Cytobacillus luteolus: one gene and its partners. The protein of the gene in region 2 interacts with the protein of the main gene of each other region in a pairwise test. Links are inferred from orthologs where the notes say so. Each region holds a gene or a part of one and is shown on either strand. Other genes may lie near its edges. The genes, in order: J2Z26_RS05555, ftsZ, zapA and ezrA.

Evidence for each region.
Region 1: the proteins of ftsZ (region 2) and J2Z26_RS05555 interact in binary tests that used the Bacillus subtilis proteins (3 or more experiments, as listed by UniProt). The link is inferred for Cytobacillus luteolus from one-to-one orthologs.
Region 3: the proteins of ftsZ (region 2) and zapA interact in binary tests that used the Bacillus subtilis proteins (3 or more experiments, as listed by UniProt). The link is inferred for Cytobacillus luteolus from one-to-one orthologs.
Region 4: the proteins of ftsZ (region 2) and ezrA interact in binary tests that used the Bacillus subtilis proteins (3 or more experiments, as listed by UniProt). The link is inferred for Cytobacillus luteolus from one-to-one orthologs.

The regions. Positions count from the first base shown.
Region 1 is NZ_JAGGKM010000002.1:143,908-146,959, reverse strand. Bases 47-3,019 are described here. They hold J2Z26_RS05555 (MGDG synthase family glycosyltransferase), read right to left. Parts: upstream 2,117-3,019; coding sequence 977-2,116; downstream 47-976. Other genes in these bases: galU (UTP--glucose-1-phosphate uridylyltransferase GalU), read right to left, coding at 2,187-3,019; J2Z26_RS05560 (metal-dependent hydrolase), read right to left, coding at 47-959. Outside these bases: more of J2Z26_RS05560, read right to left, coding at 3-46; more of galU, read right to left, coding at 3,020-3,052. UniProt on the Bacillus subtilis protein: Processive glucosyltransferase involved in the biosynthesis of both the bilayer- and non-bilayer-forming membrane glucolipids.
Region 2 is NZ_JAGGKM010000002.1:420,670-423,572, forward strand. What follows is about bases 15-2,838. They hold ftsZ (cell division protein FtsZ), read right to left. Parts: upstream 2,086-2,838; coding sequence 943-2,085; downstream 15-942. Other genes in these bases: spoIIGA (sigma-E processing peptidase SpoIIGA), read right to left, coding at 15-693; ftsA (cell division protein FtsA), read right to left, coding at 2,127-2,838. Also shown: more of spoIIGA, read right to left, coding at 1-14; more of ftsA, read right to left, coding at 2,839-2,903. UniProt on the Bacillus subtilis protein: Essential cell division protein that forms a contractile ring structure (Z ring) at the future cell division site. The regulation of the ring assembly controls the timing and the location of cell division.
Region 3 is NZ_JAGGKM010000004.1:282,073-284,976, forward strand. What follows is about bases 34-2,858. They hold zapA (cell division protein ZapA), read right to left. Parts: upstream 1,664-2,858; coding sequence 1,403-1,663; downstream 34-1,402. Other genes in these bases: polX (DNA polymerase/3'-5' exonuclease PolX), read right to left, coding at 34-725; J2Z26_RS13435 (CvpA family protein), read right to left, coding at 850-1,392; rnhC (ribonuclease HIII), read left to right, coding at 1,788-2,735; pheT (phenylalanine--tRNA ligase subunit beta), read right to left, coding at 2,768-2,858. Outside these bases: more of polX, read right to left, coding at 1-33; more of pheT, read right to left, coding at 2,859-2,904. UniProt on the Bacillus subtilis protein: Activator of cell division through the inhibition of FtsZ GTPase activity, therefore promoting FtsZ assembly into bundles of protofilaments necessary for the formation of the division Z ring.
Region 4 is NZ_JAGGKM010000004.1:358,067-361,015, forward strand. What follows is about bases 23-2,892. They hold ezrA (septation ring formation regulator EzrA), read right to left. Parts: upstream 2,376-2,892; coding sequence 669-2,375; downstream 23-668. Other genes in these bases: brnQ (branched-chain amino acid transport system II carrier protein), read left to right, coding at 23-623; refZ (forespore capture DNA-binding protein RefZ), read right to left, coding at 2,768-2,892. Outside these bases: more of brnQ, read left to right, coding at 1-22; more of refZ, read right to left, coding at 2,893-2,949. UniProt on the Bacillus subtilis protein: Negative regulator of FtsZ ring formation; modulates the frequency and position of FtsZ ring formation. Inhibits FtsZ ring formation at polar sites. Interacts either with FtsZ or with one of its binding partners to promote depolymerization.

The DNA of each region.
Region 1 (3,052 bases), 280 kb from region 2 along the record:
TATTAAACTCTTTCAGGTGCAGAAATTAATCCACGTTTCACATTACTTTCTATAAGATTTAGTTTTTTATCAAGTTTAATAATTGCAATAAACGGTTCATCGATTTTAGATTGGTAGCGTAGGTCGAACCAATGTACCTCGTACCCATCTTTGTGATTAATTATGTTTGCGTGCAAATGTGTAGAATGTAACATCAAATAGTGAACAAATGAATGTTTTCGAGAAGCACGGATGATTTCGTTTTTTTCAGAAGCTTTCATTAACACTTTCGACCAAACAACACTATTTTTTTCAAATTTACCTAATTTGTATTGCTGATTATAGCTAGCAATGACTCCCCAATGGTTTAACCGAAACGAAGGAATAAGTGTATATGTGGCACCTGGCTCACTCTCTATCGTGGTTTGTTTCAACACACTTTGATGTATTATAAAACGGAGTAAAATATAAAGTACTATGGCGATATATATGATTATGAAAACAAGTCCAGAATGGAAGCCAACTAACCATAATGCAATTCCAACTACATGTAAACTCATTATAAATGGGTCGAAAATCGGTAAAATATTTAGTGCAAACCATTTATGAGTAATTGGACGGAATGCTTGAGTTCCGTAAATGTTACAGATGTCAAATAACACGTGTACAATTACAGCTAATAAGGTCCAGAAGAAAAACGTCGTAAAAAACAATCCCCCATTGGCCAATGTTGCTAGACTAGCAATGGATAATGCAAGTAACACTTGTGCAATCAGCGAATGGCTCATACCACGGTGCATTTTAACATACGTATCATTTCCTTTGTACTTATAGAGAAAATCAATATCAGGTGCATTTGAACCTACAATTGTACAAAAAAACATTGACGTAAGAAGTTCTGGATGATTAACCATGGTCGGATCTATAAAAGATAAACCACCTAATCCGACTCCTGTAATCACATGAGTTGACGTATCCATTATACTACCACTCCCCCTTACACTCTTCCGATTTTATTTTCAGCATGTTGCCAATAATAGGTTTGCAAAACATCATTAATAATTGTATCTGTGGCATGAGGTACATAAATGTTGGATAAGGAAGCTTTCATCTCTATCAATCTCTGTTCTTCAAAAACGAGTTTTTGAGTATCTTCTACTAAATCTTCCCACTTATCATGTAAAACGGCAGCACCGTTCTCCTGAAAATAAAGTGCATTCTCCCTCTCCTGTCCAGGTGTTGCTCCAGTTAACACAATTGGAACATTCTTAACTACGGCTTCAGATAATATAATTCCACCTGGCTTAGTAATGACACATGTTGCTAGCTCAAACAATTCAGCCATTTCAGTAACGTACCCTAAAATACGTATGTTTTTTTCCTGATGGAATTTAAGTTGTAGCTGATCATGGAGCTCAGTATTTTTCCCGCAAACAACGATAATTTGTAGATTTTCATTCATTGTTAGACCTTCGCAAATATATTTGATTTCCTTTGACACGCCATAAGCGCCAGCAACAATTAAAATTGTTTTTCTATCACCTTTAAGTTGGTATTTCTCCAATAAGCTTTGGCGACAAAATAACTTTTGAAACTGTTGTTGCACAGGGATACCTGTCACATTTATCTTTTCTTTATCAATCTTATTTTTAATTAATTGTGTTTTTAGTTCCTCAGTTGCAACATAAAATTTATCTATATCAGGCTGTACCCAAGAGTGATGCAAACAATAATCTGTCACAACATTATAAGTTGGAATGGAAGAATTAGTTTTCAATAAAAATGATTGAACAGCAAAAGAAGGAAACGTATTAATAATAGCATCAGGTTGCTCTTCAGCAATGATTTTCGTTAATTTAGAATAGCCATAAGAAAATATAGTTAATTTTTTTCTCTTTGCAATTCCTTGGCTACTATAGTAGAACAAACGGTAAATCTGTCTTCCACTTTTGGTATAACTTTTTAGATATAGATTTTTGGTCCATTCATGCAAACGGGGATTGGTTTCTTGATAAATATCTCTAACAACAACATTAGCAGTATTTTCACACACCAATCGTTCTTCAAGTGCACGTGCCACTTGAACATGCCCATTTCCATAATTTGTTGTTAAAATTAACACTTTTGGCTTTCTCATTTATACAACCGCTCCTCTGTGTTAAGATACCAAATTGGTTATAGATAAAGGTTTCTATAAATCTAGAAAGCTAATAAGATTGAAGGCTCGAATCTCTTTTTAACACTTCTTCCATGTACGATCGTACGTTTTGTCTTAGGTCATTTCTTTCTAAAGCAAAGTCAATGGTCGCTCGAATAAATCCAACTTTATCCCCAATATCATAGCGAATCCCTTCAAATTGATAAGCTAACACAGCCTGAGAAGCATTAAGTAAGTTAATCGCATCTGTTAGTTGGATTTCTCCTCCTGTACCTGGCTTAAGAGTCTTTAGAATTGGGAAGATTTCTGGGTTTAATATATAACGTCCCATGATGGCATAGTTTGATGGAGCTTCTGAGATTGATGGCTTTTCTATTAGACTATCAAGTGAAATAACACCTTGTTCATTTTCCACTCCTTTAGGAGCTACAATTCCATATTTGCTTACGTCATTATCACTAACAGTCTGTACACCTACAACGGAAGTATGATAACGTTGGTGAATGGCAATTAATTGCTTTAAGCAAGGAACACCTGTAGATCGAACAATATCGTCACCTAGTAAAACAGCAAAGGGTTCACTCCCAACAAAGGCTTGACAAGAAGCAATCGCATGTCCTAAGCCTAAAGGTTCTTTTTGCCGTATGTAGTGAATATTGGCTAGCTTAGTGATTGATTGTACCTCTTCAAGTTGAGCCCATTTCTCTTTTGTTGCCAATGTGTTTTCAAGCTCATAAGACTTATCAAAATGGTCTTCAATGGACCTTTTTCCACGTCCACTAACAATAATAATATCTTCAATTCCTGATTCCACTGCCTCTTCAACAATATATTGAATAGTGGGCTTATCGACTATTGGTAACATTTCTTTCGGTTGTGCTTTTGTAGCTGGTAAAAACCTTGTTCCGAGTCCGC
Region 2 (2,903 bases):
GGCTTCTTGATCTTGATCAGAACCTAAAGCTTCAATATTTTTTGATTGTCGAATAATTGACTCAGGAAAAAAATGAACTGTTTTAGTTGTATCAACAATTAGTACTGGACTTTTTGTTATCGGATCATATAACTGATTACCACTATCTATTAATCCCTTTACCCGAAGTTCAAGAGACTCTATAGATATGACCACTTCAGCAATCTGATCAAATTGTATCTTTTTCATTTCAAAATCACTAATTTGTTTTCTGGTAAAATACCATAACACAGGAAATCCAACCAATACGAAAGCCCAACTAATAGGATTGCCAAAACCTGTTGTATTTGTCATTAGTACGCCATCCAATACCTTTACTTCATATTCCAAGAAATTATGAACACCAATCATTCCACCACCAACTACAAAGGTAGCAAAATAAAAGGTTAATAGATTTTGAATAAAATATCGGAAACGTTTAAATCCAAAGGCACTACCAATTATTAAAAATGAAAAAATTAGTTTTATAATTGGATGTGATGCATACATTGACAAAGGAGATACCATTAAAATAACAATTAAAGACCCAATAAATGCCCCTAATACCATTCTCCATATTAAAATTTTTCGCTTTAAAATGAATGCTGTCAGTAAGAGTAACAACCCATCAAATAGAAAGTTCAGCAACCAAATAACATCAAGGTAGATGTTCAATCCCGTTCTCCTTTCAAGAGTGCCCTTATTCGATTTACTACCTATTATTAATAGTATATAGTACATTCTCTATTGAAGTCTGTCACTTGCTGACGATTATAGAGGAGAAATTTTGATAGATTTTTACGAATATTGTAAAACAATGTATTCTAGATGTTTTTTTAGAATAGCTTTCCATATATAGATTCTCTAAAAACCTTTCACACAATAGAAAAAGAATCTTCCCAATTGGAAAGACTCTTTCAAATATTATCTGCGACGATTACGATTTCTTAAGAATGCCGGAATATCTAGAGCTTCGTCATTCTGAGAGCTTTCTTTAGTAGGACGGGATTGATATTCGTTCGAAGAATCATCTCGTTTTGTTTCTCTCGTTGTAGTTGAAGCTTGTTTTGTAGTGTTAATGGCTGGTCTTACAGGTTTAGAGGAAGTAGTATCAATATCATTAAAGCCAGTTGCAATGACTGTAACTAATATTTCATCCTTTAAATTTTCATTGATAACTGATCCGAAAATCATATTTACTTCTTCGTCTGATGCAGAGGCAACTATGTCTGCAGCCTCTTGAACCTCATACAAGCTCAAGTTAGTACCACCAGTGATGTTCATTAGTACACCTTGTGCACCATCAATAGAAGTTTCTAATAAAGGACTTGAAATAGCTCGTTTAGCTGCTTCAGCTGCACGATTTTCACCAGTTGACATTCCAATACCCATTAATGCTGAACCTTTGTTCGACATTATAGTTTTAACATCAGCGAAGTCTAGATTAATTAACCCTGGTACAGCGATTAAGTCAGATATACCTTGTACACCTTGACGAAGTACATTATCAGCTTCTCTGAACGCCTCAAGCATCGGAGTATTTTTATCAACGATTTCTAAAAGGCGGTCGTTTGGAATAACGATTAAGGTATCTACGCCCTCTTTCATTGCTGCAATCCCACCTGCAGCTTGCCCTGCTCTTTTTCTACCTTCAAAAGTGAAAGGACGAGTAACAACACCAACAGTTAAGGCACCAAGGTCACGCGCAATAGAAGCTATAACCGGAGCTGCACCAGTACCAGTTCCGCCACCCATACCTGCCGTAACGAAAACCATGTCTGCACCTTTTAATACTTCTTCGATTTGTTCTCTGCTTTCTTCTGCTGCCTTCTTACCAACTTCAGGATTTGCACCTGCACCTAAACCACGAGTAAGCTTACCACCAATTTGCATTTTGATATCAGCTTTTGATAAGTTTAATGCTTGCGCATCTGTGTTAACAGCAATAAAGTCCACACCTTGTACACCATGTTCGATCATTCGGTTTACAGCGTTATTTCCACCGCCACCTACACCAATAACTTTAATCGTTGCTAATTGGTCAAGATTTGTATCTAACTCCAACATCTAAGATCCTCCTAATTCATCGAAAGAGCTTTTCGATACTTCTACTCAAAGAAGTAACCGAAAAATCTTTTAACTTTTTTTCCAATATTTTGATCATCGTTTGTGTTTGGCTTGTTTTTTACTGGTTGTTGTTTTGTGTTTCTCTTTTCTGATTCTTGTGAAATCATAGAACCAATTCGCTTACCTTGAATTTTTGAGTGCTCATATGCAAACTGAATTAGGCCTACACCAGTTGAGAATTGTGGCTCACGAACTCCAATGTAATCTGGTTTTGCAATTCTAACATTACTCTGCAGTACTACTTGGGCTAGTTCTAAAACCCCAGGTTGATTAACAACTCCACCGGTTAGAACAAATCCTCCTGGAAGATCTCTAACATTTAATTTCCTTAATTCATTAATTACTAAGTCTAGAATTTCTTCTAATCTTGCTTCAATTATATCTGATATTTCTAATTGGTTAAACTGCTGGTGCTGATCACTACCAATAATCGGTACACTAAATACTTCTTCTTCAGATGCGTCATCATAGAAGGCATGTCCATGTTTTATTTTTATTTTTTCAGCATCTTCAGTAGATGTTCGTAAACCAATTGAGATATCCTTTGTGATATGATCTCCGCCAACAGGAATAACGTTTGAAGATTGTAAGAAACCATCTCTGAAAATAGAAACTGTGGTTGAGCCACCACCAATATCTATTAATGCCACTCCTAGATTCTTTTCATCTTCTGAGAGAGTAATAGAACCTGCAGCTAGAGGCTGTAGGCAAATGGCTGCAATTGTAAGTCCTGCTCGTTCAACACAGCGCAATAAATT
Region 3 (2,904 bases), on a different replicon or contig from region 2:
TCAACTGACACATCATAATGATAATGTAATTGAACCGAAACCTTTGTATCACCACTTGCAATAACTGAAGTAAGCCTGTTTAACTTTAATAACTGTTCACGAACAGATTCAGGTTCAGTGGTTGAAATGATAAAATCTAAATCCTTTACCGTTTCTTTCATTCTTCTAATACTTCCAGCTCTAGAAAATTGATCGATCCCTTCCATTTTTGATAGTGCGTATTCAATTTCCTCAGCAAGGGGAAGCATCAAGGATAGAGGAAGCCTTTCCGGTCTTTTGCCACTTTCTAAAATTGACGAAAGTATATTTTCCTCTGTCTTCTTTCCAAAGCCAGCCAAACCACGGACTTTTTCCTGCTCACAGGCTTGTCTCAATGACTCAATATCTTCTATACCAAGCTCTTGATATAACTTCGCAATCTTCTTTCCACCTAAGCCTTGAAGTTTTAATAGTGGAATAAGACCAGATGGTACCTCTTTTTTAAGTTCCTCTAGCACGGTGCATGTGCTGGTCGTAATATACTCAGTAATGATAGCTGCTGTGCCCTTACCAATTCCTGAAAGTTGAGTAAAATCATTAATGGTAGACAGACTACGGTCATCATTTTCAAGTGCCAAAGCTGCTTTACGGAATGCAGATATTTTAAACGAATTTTCACCTTTTAATTCCATATATATTGCAATCGTTTCTAGTAATTTGATAACGTCCTTTTTATTTAATTCCATAATTCTTGAACACCTACCTATTTCTACGTTTCACTACAAAAAATGATACATATTTTTAAAGTAAAAGTACAATTTAAAAGTAAAAAACTTCCCTATTGATAGAGAAGTTCATCATGCCTATAGATTACATTGCTATATGCTCAATCCATAAATCCTTTATTTTTCCTGAAAAGATAGGCGTATTCTGTACAATTGTTTTCGCCATGAATGACTCTTGGATATAGCCTTGTACTGTTTCAATAGGCATTAATGCTCCAATATATAATACGATAAAGACTAGTAAGTAAATCTCTATAAAACCTAACATTCCCCCAGCCCATCCATTAATTTGTTTTAGGATTGGTAAGTGAGCCAGGAAATCTAACATTGAACCAACAATTTGTAATATGACTTTAGTACCAAAGAACAGCATAGCGAAAGCAATCGCTCGGTAATAAGCCGCTTCTAGGTTAGTACTTTCAAATAAAAATGTAATTGTCTCATTATCACCTAAGGTTACATACGGTACCCATAGTTTAATAGCAGGAGCTAAATCTCCCGAATATACATATGCAACAATAAAAGCAACAATAAAACCTGTTAAATGCACAATTTGAAGAATAAATCCTCTTTTTAATCCAATTAAAAATCCCATTAATAATATAATAATTAAGATAAGATCTAGCATAATGAATGTTTCAATCCTTTTCGTTTTTTACTTGTTTTTCTAGTTCTTCTACTTTCTCCTTTAATTTCAAATAGTCATTTACTGTATTTACTGCAGTTAGAACTGCGATTTTATTAATATCTAGGTATGGATTTTTAGCACTAATTTCTCTCATTTTATCGTCAACTAGCGAGGCTACTAATCGAACATGACTTGTCGATTCGGTTCCTACGATTGAATATTGTTGCCCATATATATCTACAGTTGTTCTTGTTTTATCCGGCTGTGACAAATTACTGCCCCCATTCATCAGAATCCTATTCAATATGATACCATGAATAAAGCATTGTTGGAAAGATATCTCAAGAAAGGTTATGATAGCTTTATAGGATTACAAAGTAATGGGAGTGGATTTTTTGTCTAACGCAGTTATAAAAGTAAATTCAACTATAGCTCTAAAAATGAAAGAATTTTACTCAAGCAGTTTAACAGAAAAGATACCTCAGGGTGGATTATTTGTTGCTAAACTTCCAAATTGTACAATTACTGCTTATAAGTCTGGGAAAGTACTCTTTCAAGGTAGTGGGGCTGAGTCTGAATCTTCACGGTGGGGAAGCAACGAGCCTTCAACTAACAAAAAAAAATCTTCAGATAAACCAAAAAGCACAACCATCTATTCTCCACCACAGAACATCTCTACATTATCAATTATCGGTTCGGATGAGGTAGGAACTGGAGACTATTTTGGTCCAATGACGGTAGCTGCAGCCTATGTATCTAATAAGAACTTATCATTACTTCAAGAATTAGGAGTAAAGGATTCAAAAAATTTAACAGACAAACAAATAGTTGAAATAGCAAAAAATATTATTAAAGTGATCCCGTATAGTTTATTAATCTTACATAATGAAAAATATAACACTCTTCAAGAAAGTGGCATGTCACAAGGAAAAATAAAAGCCTACCTTCATAATCAGGCACTAAATAATGTAGTTGAAAAGCTGAAACCAGAAAAAGCAGATGGTATATTAATTGACCAATTCGCACAACCAGGTGTTTATTTTAATTATTTAGTTGGGAAGAGTGTAAATAAGGAAAACGTGTATTTTAGTACTAAGGCTGAAGGTGTACATTTAGCAGTTGCAGCAGCCTCAATAATTGCACGATATGCCTTCGTAAAAGAATTCGAGAAGCTTAGTGAACGTGCTGGATTTGAAATTCCAAAGGGAGCTGGACAAAAAGTAGATATGGCGGCAGCCAATCTAATACAAAAACATGGGCTTTCTTCCCTACGTACCTTTACTAAACTCCATTTCGCAAATACCGAAAAAGCAAAGAGTCTCCTATCAAAAAAGCGTTCTTAACGATTGTTCGTTAAGAACGCTTTTTGCTAGACTTAAGAACGTAAGGTTGCCGCAAACTTTTCTTCTACAGCCTTTAATACTTTATTATGTGTTTTGGTAACCTCTTCATCTGTCAATGTTCTTTCTGGGTCAAAGTATCGAAGTGAGAACGCAACAGATTTTTTACCTG
Region 4 (2,949 bases), on a different replicon or contig from region 2:
CATGTACAATTGCTGGTCTCATTGCAGCAAGTGGACTTGCTATCGTATATGTTTCGTTGGCCTATCTTGGGGCAACAAGTGTAGAGGCAATTGGCTATGCAGAGAACGGAGGTATTATACTATCCACGTCCGCAAGTTACTTATTAGGTTCAGTTGGGACTAGTATACTCAGTATCGCAATTACTTTTGCTTGTTTAACCACAGCTGTAGGATTAGTATCAGCATGTGCAAAATATTTAACAACACTTACAAACAAGATTTCGTACAAGTCATTTGTTGCACTTCTAACAATTTTTAGTTTAGGTGTAGCTAATATTGGACTAACGCAACTTATTGCATTTTCCGTGCCAATCTTGATCATTATCTATCCTTTAGCAATTGTACTCATCCTACTTTCTTTTGCACACCCACTTATCGGAGAGAAAAGTATGATATATTCCTTAGCACTCTTAGCCACAGGTCTTATTAGTATATTTGATGGTCTTAATAGTGCTGGAATTGAGTTTCCTTTACTCTTACAATTTTTCAAAGAATTTTTACCTTTATATGAGCAAGGTATCGGTTGGGTGGTTCCAGCAATTATTGGAGCAATACTCGGTTATATACTCTCTATGAGAAAATAAGTATACATTAAGGCCCTTATGAAAAAATCATAAGGGCCTTATTATTTAGATATGTTGTATTAGTTCTCTATCATCTAAAATGCTTTGGATTCTTTTAAGTGCACCTGGCTCAATCTCTTCTATTGCACTAGCAGCCTGCTCTAAGGCTGTTTCATATTCATAGTTGCGGAAAGACTTTTCTGCTTCTAGCAAAGCTTCAGAGATTGAACGATAGCTACTTCTATAGCGGTTTCCATATTGAATGACCTGTTCCACCAGATAAACCTGTTCAATTAAATCCTCTGTCATAGTCGTAGTATTTGCTACAATGTCCTGAGCCTCTTTTAGAGTTTGGTTAACTACTTTCATATTTAAAGGTTTTTCTTCAAGCTTTATAACAACTGCCTCTAAGCTCTCCTTTGCATCAATAAGAAGCTCTTTATAACCTTGGGGTAAACCTGGCACATTACTCTTCGATAATAATCGTTTTGATTCTGTTAATGCTTTTCTCATTTCACTCAGCTGATCACGAGCATATAATTCATCTTTTCGTAGTGTTTGTAATGACTCACAATATTTAATATGCTGCTCCTTCACTGATTCAATTTGAGCATGAACATCCTCAAGTTCATCTTGAATTAACGAATAAGCAATATGATCCTCATTTAATTTCGATTGGATTGATAAAAATTGTTTTAAAAGCTGTTTTATCTGCTTTACAATCGCTTTATGTGTTTGTATCTCTTCCTCAGTCAGTCTGTAACTCTGTTGTACAAGTTCGGTTTCATCCCCTGAAGATTTACTTTCCTCATGTAAAGAATGAAGTACTTGTTCTATTTTACTTACTTCCTGTTGAACATAATGATTCGCAGTGACCTCTTTTTCTAATAGGTCATATAGACCTTCAAGTGAATCTTTTATTTCAATAATCGCTTCTTTTGCTTCTTTAATCTCTAGTTTTTCAATACGGTTGAGATTTTCCACTACTTTATTTCGTAAAAACTCAACTTCATTTTCAACTTGGAGATGATCCAGCATAAAGCCATTATTTTGCATTTCTTTGTATCCATCAATCAAATCATCTAATTGAGATGGGATATAAGATTGATATTCAGATAATAATTCTGGTATTTCCGAAATGTATTCCTTCATGATCGAGAGACTATCTTTAATGAAAAGTACAATTTCTCTAGCTTCTAAGTAATTACCCTGAGTGGTTGCTTCCTCGAAGGTTGAAAACTTTTCATTAACTTCTTCTAATTTCTTTTCTAAAGCTACCTCTGCCTTTCCAAAGGAGAGATGATGAGCAAGCAAGGACTTTTTAACATTTCGGTAAGTAGACTTTAACTCTCCAATTTCCACTCTATTTTTTTCTTCACTACCTATTAGGTCTTTAAGTTCTTCAAGAATTTTAGCGATAGTTTCTTCTGTTTGCTGTAAGGTATTTTCAATTTTTTGAAGAACTGCTTTGGACTTACTAAAGCGATATTTATCAGCTAATTCTTCGGCATCAAATAGGTACTCTTCAATATTGGGCAGATTCAACGTAACAATTTCATCCCACTGTCTTCTCCATCTTTCAAAGAGCTCTTCTGTTTGACCTGTCATATTTAGTTCTTTTACTTTTGATATCTCGTCTGTGACAGGACGATTCATTACATCTATCTTCCACGCTTCTAAACGATCAACTTCTTTATAAATTTTTTTCCTAAAATAAATTCCTAAAATTAAAATAAGTGCAACAACAATTATAATGCCTATTATGATTTCCATAACTAGCCCCCTTACTTTCTATTAAATCTAGTTTTATAAAAGATCATTAGTTAGAAGGCATGAACCCATATCTATTTATTTTCAGTCGATTTTTTCCCATTCGACAAATTCCGCCAATAACTCATCTAATTGATTACGATATTTATAGATACATACTAAATATTGGTGTATTTTCAATGTTTTTATGATACCATGTAAACGACAATTTTTGACCAAAATTTTAAAATTTTTTACAGAAAATCATTAATTTTTCCTATAAAAGATTTAAATTAAAACATTTAATAGATTTTCAACAAAAAAATCCTTATCCACTGGTTAAAAACACTCCAGTGGATAAGGATTGATAAAGCTATATACACTAACCTGTTGATTTCAATTACAGGCACTAAATATTATATAGAAAGCGCGATTTGATTATTTGTTTTTACTGTTTTTTCAAAGGGCTCTGAGACAGCAGCATTAACCCAACGCTCAATTTCCTTATAGTACTGCTCTGTAAAATATTCTTCATTCGGCATTACATGAAGTACCTCTGCCAAGTATTGAGGATGGAGGTACGGCATACTTAGCATAC